4 regions of the Janthinobacterium longum genome follow, and region 4 is predicted to be linked to each of the others. Evidence: predicted binding sites of a transcription regulator. Region 4 holds the regulator's gene; each other region holds the start of a gene.
The links. The regulator sigma-54, encoded in region 4, starts transcription at its own class of promoters, with help from an activator protein. The targets are predictions, from matches to a motif close to TGGCANGNAANCTGCTTT.

Region 1 (3,627 bases), on a different contig from region 4:
AGTCGATCAGGCGTGCTTCACGTTGCAGCAGCGCCAGCAGTTGCAGGGCGGCGTCAGGCGTGGCTTCTTTCAGGATAACAGGGGCGGCGGCAGGTGCAGGCGCCGGCGCAGGCGTGACTGGCGCGACCGGTGCCGCCTCGGGCAGGTTCAGCTTTTCCACGCGGGCGGCATAAGCGCCATCGGACAGGGTGCTGAAAAAGGCGCCAAACGCCAGCGGGATGCGGCGCCAGAACGATGGATGATTTGGTGTGCTCATGATGGATGGTTTCTCTTATAGTATGGCGTCGGCGGCGCGCGCCTGAACAGCTCGATGCGCGGGGCCGCTTCGCGGTGTGTTGCAAGGCTGGGGCCATGGGCAGGCCAGCGTTTGCCCGCATGATACCAGTTAGCGGCGCTGGGCCAAAGCGGGCGCCGTCCACCGCGTTGGTCACAAATTACGTTTGGCAATAAAATGCAGGCAATGCCATATTAATAAAAAGGAAATCATGCAATTTTCTATCAAGAAGGTCAAGGTGGTGGCGGCCATGGTGCTGATCGCGCTGGCTGGCTGCGGCAGCAAGGGAGAAGCTGGCGGGCAGTCGAGTGCTGCGCGCTTGCAGGGCAAGGAAAAGGGCGCGGAGTTTCTCGCCTATGAACATTCGGTTGGCGTCGATACCAGCGAGGCCCGGGTGCAACCGCTGTATGAAAAAGTGGTGGCCGCCTGCAAGGCCGATACCGCAAACGGCTGCATGCTGCTCGATTCCAGTCTCGATAGCGGCCGTTACATGCAGGCGCGCATCAGCCTGCGCGCCAAGCCGGCCGGCATCGTGAAGCTGGTCGCGCTGGTGGCGACCGAAGGCGAGCTGACCAGTCAAGGCACCAAGGCTGAAGATCTGGGGCGCCCCGTGCTGGACAGCCGCAAGCGCCTGGAAATGCTCAGGCAGTACCAGGCGCAGTTGCAGGAACTGGAAAAACGCTCTGGTAATAATGTCGATGCACTGATCAAGGTCACGAAAGAACTGGCCACCGTACAGACAGAACTGGAAGAGGCGACGGCCGCCAACTCGCTGCTGATGCAGCGCATCGACACCGACTTGCTCAATGTTGCGATCAGCGCGCAAGGCAAGCGCAGCTTCTGGTCGCCCGTCAAGCGCTCCTTGGGCAACTTTACGGAAAACCTGTCCGAGGGCACGGCCAATGCCATCACGGCGCTCGCGTTTATCCTGCCGTGGCTGGTTGGCTTTGCCATCTTTTTCCCGCTGCTGCGCAAAGGCTGGCGCCGCCTGCGCGCACCACGCAAGGGCGTTGAAAAGTAAAGCACCAGCGCGTTGCATTTGCAGAACCCGGTTGCACAGCCCTTGTGCATCCGGGTTTTTTTTCGTGCAAGAAATACGCGTGCGCACCAGACAATGGCGTATTTGCTCATGTGGCGAGCAAGCCGACGCTGGCATGCATTCTGCTTTAACAACCCTGTATGCCCCTCTCGACTATCCATCCACACTCAGGAGTCCACATGTCACGACGCATCATCTTGAAAGCGGCAGCAGCAGGCGCATTGGCCATGGTTGCCTCGGCCTGCATGCAGTCGGCGTTTGCCGCCGATACCATCAAGGTAGGGATTTTGCATTCCCTGTCCGGCACCATGGCCATTTCCGAAACGTCGCTGAAAGACGTGGCGCTGATGACGATCGCCGAGATCAATGCCAAGGGTGGTGTGCTGGGCAAGCAGCTGGAACCTGTAGTGGTCGACCCGGCTTCGAACTGGCCGCTGTTTGCGGAAAAAGCGCGTCAGCTGGTAGCGCAGGACAAGGTGTCGGTGGTGTTCGGCTGCTGGACCTCGGTGTCGCGCAAGTCGGTGCTGCCAGTGTTCAAGGAACTCAACAGCTTGCTGTTCTACCCGGTGCAGTACGAGGGCGAGGAACTGGAAAAGAATGTGTTTTATACGGGCGCCGCGCCGAACCAGCAGGCAATTCCCGCCGTCGAATACCTGATGAGCGCCGATGGTGGCGGGGCTAAACGTTTTGTGCTGTTGGGCACCGATTATGTGTATCCGCGCACGACCAACAAGATCCTGCGCGCTTTCCTGAAAAGCAAGGGTGTCAAGGACAGCGATATCAGCGAGGTCTACACGCCGTTCGGCCATGCCGACTACCAGACCATCGTTGCCAATATCAAGAAGTTTTCGGCCGGCGGCAAGACGGCCGTTATCTCGACCATCAATGGCGATTCGAACGTGCCGTTCTACAAGGAACTGGGCAATGCCGGCCTGAAAGCCACCGACGTGCCGGTGGTGGCTTTCTCGGTCGGCGAGGAAGAGCTGCGCGGCATCGACACCAAGCCTTTGCTGGGCCACCTGGCGGCGTGGAACTATTTCGAGTCCGTCAAGAACCCGGTAAATACCGACTTCATCAAGAAGTGGAAGGCCTACGCTGTCAAGCAGAAGCTGCCGAACGCCGCCTCGGTGGTCACCAACGATCCGATGGAAGCGACCTATGTCGGCATCCATATGTGGGCGCAGGCGGTGGAAAAGGCCAAGTCGACCGATACCGACAAGGTGATCGCCGCCATGGGTGGCCAGACCTTCAAGGCGCCGTCGGGCTTTACGCTGACCATGGATGCCACCAACCACCACCTGCACAAGCCGGTGATGATCGGCGAAATCAAGGCCGACGGCCAGTTCAATGTGGTGTGGAAAACCAAGGAGCCGATCCGCGCCCAGCCGTGGAGCCCGTATATCAAGGGTAATGAGGCGAAGCAGAAGTTGTAATCGCTTGCGCGTCGAAACTTAGTTGTGACCCCAGGCAAAGAGCTGGGGGCCAGACGGGGACGCCGAGTCCCGTCGGGTCTGACCCTGGAATTTGCCTTCGGGGTAAGGAAGCTCATCAACATAGTTGCTTTTCCATCCAGGAACCCATGCGCATGCAGCTCCTCCCCAAACTGCTGGTCTTCGCCTGTCTGATTTTCTCTTCTTTGGCACAGGCCGCCATCGATCCCGCCTTGCTGAAACCGCTGTCCGGCGACGACCCCGAAGCCCGGGTTGCGGCCGTCGGCCAGATTGCCGCCCTGGCCACGCCCGAGGCTGCCCGTGTGCTGCAGGCATTGCAGGCCGAAACCCTGTATGCCACGCCGGGCGGCCAGTTGCTGATCGTCGAGGGTGACGGCGGTCTAGCCTATGATCCCGCCACCGGCAAGACCGGGCCTGCACCGGACGGCATCGACGGCGTGATGGTCAACAACCGCCTGCGCGGCGTGGTCGAAGGCGCTTTGTCGGGCCTGAAACTGCTGGCGCCGGAACGTGCCGCGCGTCTTGCCGCAGCCCGCGAATTGCAACAAGCCGTCAGCCCGGCACAGCTGCCCCTGATCCGCAAGGCGCTGGCGCAGGAGAACGATGCCGAGATCAAACAGATGCTGCAGTTGCTGATCGCCAGCGCTAACCTGCATGCGCCCGATGTGGCCGCGCGCAAGCAGGCGGTGCAGGACCTGAGCGTCAGCAGCGATGCGCGTTTGCTGGCGCCGTTGCAAGCGATGATAGACAAAGGCGCTGACGGCAAGCCGGGCGAGCCCGATGAATCCGTGCGCATCGCCGCCGTCGATACCATAGCCAAAATCAAAGGACGGGTGCAGCGCACCGAATTCATCGGCAATATC
Region 2 (3,627 bases), on a different contig from region 4:
CCGCGTTAATGCTGATTTCGCCTTCTTCCAATCTGTATTCGCCTGGGATCATGTCCGGCTCCTGTAAAAATGCTGCGGTGACTACGGTATCGGGTTATGCACGGTCACGAGCTTGCTGCCATCGGGGAAGGTCGCCTCGACCTGGATATCGGGAATCATTTCGGCTATGCCGTCCATGACATCGTCGCGCGTGAGTATCTGCGCGCCATCCGACATTAACTGGGCCACCGACTTGCCGTCGCGCGCGCCTTCCATGATGGCTGCGCTGATCAGCGCCACCGCTTCCGGATAATTGAGTTTCAGGCCGCGCGCCAGGCGCCGCTCGGCCAGCAGCGAGGCCGTAAAAATGAGCAGCTTGTCTTTTTCGCGTGGTGTCAAATCCATGGTTGTCCTTTTGTATGGTCAGGTATTCCAGATGCGGGGAACCGCCGCGGCGCGCCCCAGCAAGGCCGGGCGCAGCAACTTCCACGCGGCCAGCATCACGCGGCGCGCCGCCTCGCTGTCGTCGCACAGCAGGCGCACCACCAGCACCGATTTCATTTGCGTCGCGCCAAACTTCGCGCCCTCGGGCACGGCCAGTGCGCGCAGCGCCGCCAGCACTTGTGCCGGCAACTGCATGCCGACCGCCAGCAAGGTCGCGCACACGCTGTGGCCGGCCATACCCAGCGCGCCTTGCATCAATGAGCCGCCAGCGACCAGCGTGCCCTGCTCCCACCACAGCAGTTTGCCGCCGCGGCGTATCTGCGTGTGCTGGCCGATGCTGCCGGTGTTGAATGATTCACCCGAGGCGCTACGGCCCAGGCAAACGATATCGAGGCCAAGGTAACTGGCGTCTTGCGCCAGGTCGACTTCATGGCGCAGGCGCACGCAGGCCTGGTCGAAGAAAATGCTCTCCTGCGGCAGCCATTCGATAGCGCTGCCCGCGCCCGCGCGCAACACGATGTGCTGGCCCGAGACATGGCCATTGGCGCGGTACCATTTGGCAGCGCCCGGCGAGGTGAGCAAGGCGTGCGCCCCATCGCCAACCGTCGCGTCGACGGCCAGCTGGTCGCCACCGACCACACCGCCCGGCGGGTGCACAATAATGGCGTGGCAGACCGCGCCGCCTTCCGGATACAGCGGCTTTTGCACGCGCAGCGGCCCGCTGTGACGGCGCTCGACCAGGCGACTGACGTCGCCGTGCAAGGCAAAGCCCAGCGTCAGCTGTGCCTGCCATGCCCCATGGGAGGGCTCGGCGTCGGTCGTCAATATGGACGTGCTGCAATCAGGCATGGCGGTAGTCAGTGCACAAGCAAATAAGCTTGATCAAAGCACGATGCGTGCCAATGCCTGAACTGGCAGCGGGAGGGAGGAAGTGACAATCATGCACCGCCGTGTGGCGGCTGCACCATCATGGGGCGCTTGCTGGACGCGATGCACCCAAGCCGGTGCCAGTTCTGCAATGGGGATCGTCTCTCGTAGTCAACCGGGAAGGCTTCAGAGCTGCCTGATCCATTGCAGGGCGGCCTCAAGCACCGCGTCCCGGTGGTCTTCAGGCTGGGTATCAAGCGCATGGTCGGGTGCGATTTTTCCCAGGATTACCTGGCCATTTCGGTCGGCATAACGCCCAGTGCTGATGGCCAGACTGGCTCCATCCGGCCAGGGGCGGTCGAACACACTGGTGGTCAATCCCGCAGTGGCGGCGCCAAAGGTCGCGCTGTGCGGGCGCTGCAGAAAAGCGGTCAGCAGGGCTTCTCCGGCACTGGCGGTGCGATTGCCGATCAATAGTGCCACCGGCTCACGCACGCCATCGAATATGGGATCGGCGCCGGTGAAATACGGTTCCTGGTCGTCGCTATCGGCTGGAATGCCGAAGGCCCAGCGGCGGCGCTTGCCGTTACGGTCGACCGTATAACCGACATCGATGTTGCCGTAGAGTGGGCGAAAGCCGGCAATCAATGGCCCGGTGCTGCCGCCGCTTTGTTCGCGCAAATCGACAATCCAGCGCCGCGCGCCGCGCTCATGCATGTCGCGCAGCACGTCGCGCACCTGGTGCGCGTAGCGTTGCCGCGCTTCCCGGGTGACGGGCGCCTTGCTGAAAAGCTTCACATAAGCCAGATCAGGCGCCAGCAGTATGGCGTCAATTGCGTGGTCGTCAGACGGACTTCCGGCACGCTCGCGTGCCTTGCTGGCGTCCAGGATGCGAATTTCCTCGACCGTGAGGAACCGGCTATGCGGGTCGCCAAGCAGGCGAACCACGTCCTTCAGCGTCAGACTCAGGTCGGCTGGCGACACGGCGCCGCTGACGCTGATGCCGGCACTTTGGCGCAAGGTGCGCAGCCGGTCCGCATCGTAGTACAGATAGTAGTTGGTCAGCTTGTCGAACGCTTGTTCCAGATAGGCCGCACTGTCCTTGCTCATCTGTCCCGGTGCGTACACCGCGCTGCTCCTGCTGAGCGACAGTGTATGGATATGAAGTTGGGCCGGTCCGCTGTTTACCTGGATAAAAACACCTACCTTGTCCGCTTCCGGGGGTATGTACGCGCTGGCCTGCAGCAGGCCGCCACTGAAAAGGTAATTGCCGCCACTATGACTGGCCACCTGGTCGCCGTGATAGGCGGTGATCAGGATGCTGAGACTGATGGCATCGGGCGTGCTCAAACGCAGGTCGGCGTTGAGATACAGACGCCGCCCCGCCACTACCAAAGCGGGCATGACCGCAGCGACTTCCGAGGCCTTGCCGGCACAAGTGGTCAGCGCGGCGTCCGCACCGAGGCGCAAGTCTTGCGCGACACCGCATTCGCTCGTTACCCGAAAGCTCGCGGTGACAGGCTGTACAACGGGCACGCCGTTGGCGGCTGCGACGGTTCCCCACAACAGTGCCAGCAGAAACGTCATCAGTGACTTCATGCAGACAACTCCATCTGCGCGGCCAGGCACGATAATGATCCTTTCTGTTCGCTACGCGCGGTGCTCATATCCAACCTGATTATTTCATCGACGCCATGGACTTCGGCCAGCCCTTGAAGATCACGGCAATCATATGACGCAGAACGGCCCCTGCTCGCGCAGCAACGCCGTGAAAGCTTCGAGCGCCAGCGGACGGCTGAAATAATATCCCTGCATTTCATCGCAGCCATGGCGGGTCAGGAAGTCGACCTGCTCGCGTGTCTCCACGCCCTCGGCGATCACCCGCATGTGCAGGTTGTGCGCCAGCGAGATTACCGACAGGGCAATCGCCGCGTCGCTGCTGCTGGTGGTAACGTCGTCGACAAATGATTTGTCGATCTTCAGCACGTCGATCGGAAAACGCTTCAGGTAGCCCAGGCTCGAGTAGCCGGTGCCGAAGTCGTCAAGCGAGATGCTCACACCGATATCTTTCAGGCTGGTCAGCGCGGCGACCGCCTTGTCCGGGTCGCCCATCACCGTGCTTTCGGTGATCTCGATGCCCAGGCAGGCCGGATCCAGGCCGTATTTGTGCAAGGTCGCCTTGACGAACGGCACGGTGCGATCCTGTGCGAACTGCTTGCCCGACAGGTTGACGGCCACCTTGATGCTGCCCAGGCCGGCACTTTGCCAGGCGCTGATCTGCGCACAGACACTGTCGAGTACCCACTCGCCGATGGCCGTGATCAGGCCGTATTCCTC
Region 3 (3,627 bases), on a different contig from region 4:
ATTGGCATCAATTTCAACGCACGGGCCAACATATAGCATCGAGTTCGCGTTCAATTCCTCATTTTCAGCGATGTACACGTCGTACAGATTCTCCGGTATATAGCGTTCTTTTCCATTCTGGTCGAAGTCACGGTCGGCTTTGTTCTTTACAATTTCTACCAGTTCCTTGACGCCATATGACCGGCCAATGTCCAATTTCATTCGTATCCTTTGTTGATTTGTCTGCTCTTCAGCATGTTTATTGCATTAGGAGGGGTCAGAGGGCGTTCAGCGGTATTTTCAGATAGCGCACGCCATTTTCTTCCGGCTCGGGCAGCTTGCCCGCGTTGATGTTGACCTGGATCGCCGGCAATATCAATGCCGGCATGTCCAGGGTGGCGTCGCGACCCGTGCGCAGGGCCACGAACTGTTCTTCCGTGATGCCGTCGCGCAGATGGATATTGCTGGCGCGCTGTGCGGCCACCGTGGTTTCCCAGCGCGCCTCGCGGCCGGCCGGCGGGTAGTCGTGGCACATGAAGAGGCGCGTGGCCGGCGGCAGCGCCAGCAGGCGCTGTGCCGAGCGGTAGAGCAGGGCCGCCGAGCCGCCCGGAAAGTCGCAGCGGGCCGAGCCCACGTCGGGCATGAACAGGGTGTCACCGACAAATACGGCGTCGCCGATCTGGTAGGCCAGGTCGGCTGGCGTGTGGCCCGGCACGTGCAGCGCGCGCACTTCCAGCGCGCCGATATGAAACACCTGGTCGGGTGCGAACAGCTGGTCGAATTGCGAGCCGTCGGCGGGGGCGCCATGCTGGTGATAGACGTCGGCAAACGCTCTTTGCACCGTCTGGATGGCAGCGCCGATGGCCACCTCGCCGCCCAGTTGCCGCTGCAGATACGGTGCTGCCGACAGGTGGTCGGCGTGAGCATGGGTTTCCAGCAGCCAGCGGCATGTCAACTTGTGTTCGCGCACAAAGGCGATCACTTTGTCGGCCGAGGCGGTGGCCGTACGGCCCGCCTTGGGATCGTAGTCGAGCACCGAATCGATCACGGCGCAGGCGCCGCCTTCGCCTTCATACACCACATAGGTGACGGTGGCGGTGGCGGGGTCGAAGAAGGCTTGTATTTGGGGCATCATCATGGTGGCGTGGTGCTGGCAGGGATGCTCATTATATCGCCGTGATCGCTTGAGAAATATCTCGGATCGCGATTTGATATGTAAAAACCGCATATCAAGCAGGGCCTGCCGATGCAAGGTGCGCGCATGCGCCCGGGCTTCGTGCTAACCTGATTGTCACAAGGAGGAAGTCCATGAACGATACTACTGCACGTAGCGAACAGTACCGCGGTTTCACGATCTCGGTGACGCCGCAAAAGGATAATGACGACCTGTGGGATTTCACCTACCACCTGCAGCGCGAAGCCGGTGCCGAGGGCGAAGCCAAGGACATTGAGCGCAGCCGCACCCTGGGTGGTTATGCCACGCCCGAGACCGCTTGCACGGCTGGCCTGGAAGTGGCGAAAACGGAAGTGGACAATCTGCTGCGTCCTTGAGACGCCGGTTTTCTTTATTGCGCAAGGAGTAGCCCATGAACAGCAGTTCCAAGATCCACTATAAAGGCTGGGAAATCGTTCCCCTGGCCGTACCGACCAGCGATGGCAAATGGTCGGCCAGTTGCGATATCGAACGCGCCACCGCCGAAAGGCTGGAAGTGTTCGAAGGCTCGACCATGCAATTCGTGCGTGACGACGAAGACGGCGCAATTGCTGCCGCCTGCGAAGAAGCTGTACGCCAGATCGACAATATCATTGCCAACCCGCTGGTGCGCCTCGCCTGAGGCGGCCACGCATCGCCTGTCGCAGCCGGCACTCGCTGGCTGTTTTTATTTCAGCAACGTTTCACCTATGTTTCAAAGTGAAACTTGAAACATAAGTGAAACGTCATGTTGAAACGCCAGACCACTTTCTATTCCATACCCTTTATCACCTGCCACCCGCCAGCCGCCACCAGGCCGCCGTTTTCCCTATGGCGAAGCAATTTTGGGTAGAACAATGCGCTAGCTGGCACGGCATTTGCTGTAACGATGTTCATAGCAGGTCCATGAAACATTCGAACCCATAAGGTGAACATATGAGTCTTTACTCCGCAGGTGCCGCATTTCGCAAGGCCGTCCAGGAAGAATCCCCGTTGCAAGTGGTGGGTGCCATCAATGCCAACCACGCCCTGCTGGCCAAGCGCGCCGGTTTCAAGGCCATCTACCTGTCCGGCGGCGGTGTCGCGGCCGGCTCGCTGGGCTTGCCTGATCTGGGCATCTCCAACCTGGACGATGTGCTGACCGATATCCGCCGCATCACCGACGTGTGCGACCTGCCGCTGCTGGTCGACGCCGATACCGGTTTCGGCTCGTCCGCCTTCAATGTGGCGCGCACCGTGAAATCGATGATCAAGGCTGGCGCGGCCGCCCTGCATATCGAAGACCAGGTGGGTGCCAAGCGCTGCGGTCATCGCCCGGGCAAGGAAATCGTCAGCAAGGAAGAAATGGTCGACCGCATCAAGGCCGCCGTCGATGCGCGCACCGACCCGGACTTCGTCATCATGGCGCGCACCGATGCGCTGGCCGTCGATGGCCTGGAAGCGGCACTGGAACGGGCCGTGGCCTGCGTCGAAGCCGGCGCCGACATGATCTTCCCGGAAGCGATCACCGACCTCGAGATGTACACCACCTTCGCCAACGCCGTGAAAGTGCCGGTGCTGGCCAATATCACCGAATTTGGCGCCACGCCCCTGTTCACGGTGGACCAGCTGCGCGGCGCCGATGTAGGCCTGGTACTGTATCCGCTGTCGGCCTTCCGCGCCATGAACAAGGCCGCCGAAAACGTCTACATGGCGCTGCGCCGCGACGGCACGCAACAGAATGTATTGGACACCATGCAGACGCGCATGGAACTGTATGAATCGATCAACTACCACGACTTCGAACAAAAACTCGACGCGCTGTTTGCCGCGCAAAAGAAATAATCACACCTATATCCGGAGATCACAATGACTGCACCACAAGCTGCCACTTTCAAGCCTAAAAAATCCGTCGCCCTGTCCGGCGTTACCGCCGGCAATACCGCCCTGTGCTCGGTCGGCAAGACCGGCAACGATCTGCACTACCGCGGCTACGACATCCTGGACGTGGCCGACAGCTGCGAGTTCGAGGAAATCGCCTATCTGCTGGTGCACGGCAAGTTGCCGAACACGGGCGAGCTGAAAGGCTACAAGGCCAAGCTCAAGTCCTTGCGCGGACTGCCCGCCAATGTCAAGGCGGCGCTCGAAGCGCTGCCGGCCGGCGCGCATCCGATGGATGTGATGCGCACCGGCGTGTCGGTACTGGGCTGCACCCTGCCTGAAAAAGATGACCACAATGTGCCGGGCGCGCGCGATATCGCCGACCGCCTGATGGCCTCGTTCGGCTCCATGCTGCTGTACTGGTACCACTACAGCCATAACGGCAAGCGCATCGAAGTGGAAACCGACGACGACTCGATCGGTGGCCACTTCCTGCATCTGCTGCACGGCAAGAAGCCGTCGGCCTCGTGGGAAAAAGCCATGCACACTTCCCTGATCCTGTACGCGGAACACGAGTTCAATGCGTCCACCTTCAC
Region 4 (3,627 bases):
GGTGTTTCGCAAGCTGACGGTGGAAGACAATATCCGCGCCGTGCTGGAAATCCAGACGGTCGACGGCCGCCCGCTTAAAAAGCCCGAAATCGAGGAACGCCTCGACAAATTGCTGGCCGACCTGCAAATTGAAAAGCTGCGCGAAAACCAGGCCTTGTCGCTGTCGGGCGGCGAGCGCCGCCGCGTGGAAATCGCCCGCGCGCTGGCTACCGACCCGCGTTTCGTGCTGCTCGACGAGCCGTTCGCCGGCGTCGATCCGATTGCCGTGATCGAGATCCAGCGCATTGTGCGGTTTTTGAAGGAACGCAATATCGGCGTGCTGATCACCGACCATAATGTGCGCGAAACGCTGGGCATCTGCGACCGCGCCTATATCATCAATCAGGGTTCGGTACTGGCGTCGGGGCGGCCCGACGACATCATCGCCAACGAGTCGGTACGCCGCGTGTATCTGGGCGAACACTTCCGCATGTAAGCCAATGAAACAATCACTGCAGCTGCGCACCTCGCAGCACCTGGCACTGACGCCGCAATTACAGCAATCGATACGTCTGCTGCAACTGTCCACGCTGGAATTGCACCAGGAGCTGGAGCAGTTGCTGACCGATAATCCCTTGCTGGAACGGCTGGACGATCCGCTCGACCGCTCGCTGCGCCTGTTGTCCGACGGTGCCCTGAGTTCGACGGCGGCGCCCGCTGAAGCGCCGCCTGCGCCACCGGGCCAGGAAGCGCCTGCACCGGCGGCAGAAGCGGAAACGTTCGATGGCGATGGCGGCGAGAGCACGGCCGCGCCAGAGGGCGGCGACAGCGACTGGAACGAGGCCAGCCGCGGCAAGGCGCCCGATGACGAGGATTCTCGTCCGCAACTGGAGGCCCATCACTGCACCTTGCGCGAGCACCTGATGGAGCAGATGCGCGTGACGGTACTGGAACTGCGCGACCGTGCACTGGTGGAATTGATCATTGATGCGCTTGACGACAACGGCTACCTGGAAGAGCCGCTCGACGATATCCTGGCGCGCCTGCCGGAAGAGCTGGAAGTCGATGCCGACGAACTGCGCACGGCGCTGGCGCTGCTGCAAAGTTTCGATCCGCCCGGCGTCGGCGCGCGCAACGCGTCCGAATGCCTGGCGCTGCAGATCAAACGCTTGCCGCAGGTGGCGCTGGTGACGCGCCGCATGGCCCTGACCATCGTTGAAAAACACCTGGCCTGGTTTGCCCAGCGCGACTTCAACAAGCTCAAGAAAGCCCTCGACTGCGATGACGAAGACCTGCGCGAGGCGCAGACCGTGATTCGCTTGTGCAACCCGCACCCGGGCGCCGTGTTCGCTTCGGATGTGTCCGACTACGTGGTACCCGATGTGGTGGTCAAGCGCGCCCGCAACGGCTGGCAGGTTTCGCTGAACAATGACGTGATGCCGCGCCTGCGCGTGAACGCCATGTATGCCAATCTGCTCAAGCAGGGCAAGGGCGAAGGCGGCATGGGCGCACAGCTGCAGGAAGCCAAATGGCTGATCAAGAACATGCGCCAGCGTTTCGACACCATCCTGCGCGTGGCGCAGGCGATAGTGGAACGGCAAAAGGATTTTTTCTCGCACGGCGCAGTTGCCATGCGGCCACTTGTGCTTCGCGAAATAGCTGATACACTGGGTTTACACGAGAGTACTATCTCGCGCGTAACAACCCAAAAGTACATGCTGACCCCGCATGGAATGTTTGAGTTGAAGTATTTCTTTGGCAGCCACGTCGCCACCGAAGCAGGAGGGGAGGCGTCATCGACGGCGATACGGGCCTTGATCGTGCAATTGACAGGAGCAGAGAACCCTAAAAATCCTTTATCCGACAGTAAGATTGCGGACATGCTGGGGGAACAAGGCATGGTAATTGCGCGACGTACTGTTGCCAAATACCGGGAAGCGTTGAAAATTCCGCCAGTGAGTCTGCGTAAGTCTTTGTAGTTTTTTCGGTTCCTCTGCGGGCCGGATCGATGGACACCGCACGAACCCGATCATCTTTAGGAGTGTGTATGAATCTCACCATCAGCGGACATCATCTCGAAGTGACACCAGCCATCCGTGAATACGTACAAACCAAACTGGAGCGCGTGAAACGCCATTTCGATCACGTTATCGATATTGCCGTGATTCTGACCGTCGACAACCTCAAAGAGAAAGAAAAACGCCAGAAGGCCGAAGTGAATCTGCGACTGAGCGGCAAGACCGTCTACGTGGAAAGCCTGGCGCATGACCTGTATGCCGCAATTGACAGCCTGATCGACAAGCTCGACCGGCAAGTGATGAAGTACAAAACCAAAGTGCAAGAGCACGGTAAAGAGGCGATCAAGCATCTGCCAGACAACACTGCTGAAGAAGCCGCCGCCGTCTAGGCCTGCCGCTCCAGATTGTTGTGATCAACTAAGGGCGCGCTGTTTTATCATCGCGCCCTTTTTTGCGTCCGTTTTTCCGCCTCAGTGACGCTCGCGGTGGCGCAGCACGACCCGTTCGCGGTCGGCAAAATACTGCGCCAGGTGTTCCGCCATATACACCGAACGGTGTTGCCCACCCGTGCAGCCGAGCGCCACCGTCAGATAACTGCGGTTGTCGGACTTGAACGATGGCAGCCACTTTTCCACGAAATTGCGGATATCGGCAAACAATTCCAGCGCGCTGGGCTGGGCGTCCAGAAAAGCGATCACGGGCGCGTCGCGGCCATCGAGCGGCCGCAGCGCCAGGTCGTAATACGGATTGGGCAGGGCCCGCACGTCAAACACGAAATCGGCGTCCAGCGGCACGCCCAGCTTGAAAGCGAACGACTCGAAGAACAGAGTCAGCGGTGCGCGCTCGGAGGCGACGATATCCTTGACCCAGGCACGCAGTTTGTTGGCGCTCAGTTCCGACGTATCGATCACATGGCCCAGTTGCTGGATTGCCGACAGCCGTTCGCGCTCTTCCGAGATGCATTCGATCAGCGTGCGGCGGCTGGCGGGATTGTGATGGGGCCGCAATTCATGCGACAGCGGATGGCTGCGCCGGGTTTCCGAAAAACGCGCCACCAGCGAGTGTGTATTTGCCGTCAGGAACATGACCTTGACGTCATGCCCCTGGTCGCGCAGCAGCGCCACATTGTCCGGCAGACTGGCCAACGACTCGGCGCTGCGCGCATCGACGGCCACGCCCAGGCGGTCCGTGCCCTCCTCCAGCAAGGTTCGCACCAAACTCGGCAGCAAGGCCGGCGGCAGGTTGTCAACGCAGTAATAACCGGAGTCTTCCAGCACATTGAGTGCCACGGATTTGCCGGAGCCGGATATACCGGTAATAAGGACGATATGCATGCGGCAATCATACAATAAAGGCCGCAGCTACGCTCCGTGGCAATTTCATTTACAAATTATTGCAATTGATTGTGTGGTGTTGATTGGACAAAGCTGGGGTCAGACCCTCAATGCCGCTAAGTCAGAGGCTTGAGCTGACGGCTGCGGGGGTCTGACCCCGGCCTTAATCGCCACTCATTGCCAATCTCTGACGCTCCATGAATTCCTGCAAGGTATCGATGCCGCGCAGCTGCAAGATCGTATTGCGCACGGCCGCTTCCAGCAGCACGGCGATATTGCGGCCGGCGGCGACGGGG

Region 1: urtA (urea ABC transporter substrate-binding protein) is a predicted target of sigma-54. The motif match lies at 1,425-1,442, and genes of this name have one in related genera.
Region 2: ACQ4WM_RS20745 (urease accessory protein UreD) is a predicted target of sigma-54. The motif match lies at 1,308-1,325, and genes of this name have one in related genera.
Region 3: prpB (methylisocitrate lyase) is a predicted target of sigma-54. The motif match lies at 2,039-2,056, and genes of this name have one in related genera.

Annotation. Positions count from the first base shown of each region.
Region 1 covers NZ_JBNYXQ010000013.1:85,237-88,863, reverse strand. The annotation lists gene ACQ4WM_RS23210 (DUF2760 domain-containing protein) at 1-256, opposite strand, end outside; gene ACQ4WM_RS23205 (DUF4349 domain-containing protein) at 486-1,295, shown strand; gene urtA (urea ABC transporter substrate-binding protein) at 1,493-2,746, shown strand; gene urtB (urea ABC transporter permease subunit UrtB) at 2,899-3,627, shown strand, end outside.
Region 2 covers NZ_JBNYXQ010000010.1:14,591-18,217, reverse strand. The annotation lists gene ACQ4WM_RS20755 (urease subunit beta) at 1-52, opposite strand, end outside; gene ACQ4WM_RS20750 (urease subunit gamma) at 82-384, opposite strand; gene ACQ4WM_RS20745 (urease accessory protein UreD) at 403-1,272, opposite strand; gene ACQ4WM_RS20740 (S41 family peptidase) at 1,477-2,889, opposite strand; gene ACQ4WM_RS20735 (GGDEF/EAL domain-containing response regulator) at 3,019-3,627, opposite strand, start outside.
Region 3 covers NZ_JBNYXQ010000010.1:58,789-62,415, forward strand. The annotation lists gene ACQ4WM_RS20970 (DUF7716 domain-containing protein) at 1-201, opposite strand, end outside; gene ACQ4WM_RS20975 (MBL fold metallo-hydrolase) at 257-1,114, opposite strand; gene ACQ4WM_RS20980 (hypothetical protein) at 1,288-1,530, shown strand; gene ACQ4WM_RS20985 (hypothetical protein) at 1,566-1,814, shown strand; gene prpB (methylisocitrate lyase) at 2,108-2,995, shown strand; gene prpC (bifunctional 2-methylcitrate synthase/citrate synthase) at 3,020-3,627, shown strand, end outside.
Region 4 covers NZ_JBNYXQ010000002.1:383,291-386,917, forward strand. The annotation lists gene lptB (LPS export ABC transporter ATP-binding protein) at 1-475, shown strand, start outside; gene ACQ4WM_RS09995 (RNA polymerase factor sigma-54) at 480-1,958, shown strand; gene hpf (ribosome hibernation-promoting factor, HPF/YfiA family) at 2,027-2,386, shown strand; gene rapZ (RNase adapter RapZ) at 2,468-3,331, opposite strand; gene hprK (HPr(Ser) kinase/phosphatase) at 3,495-3,627, opposite strand, start outside.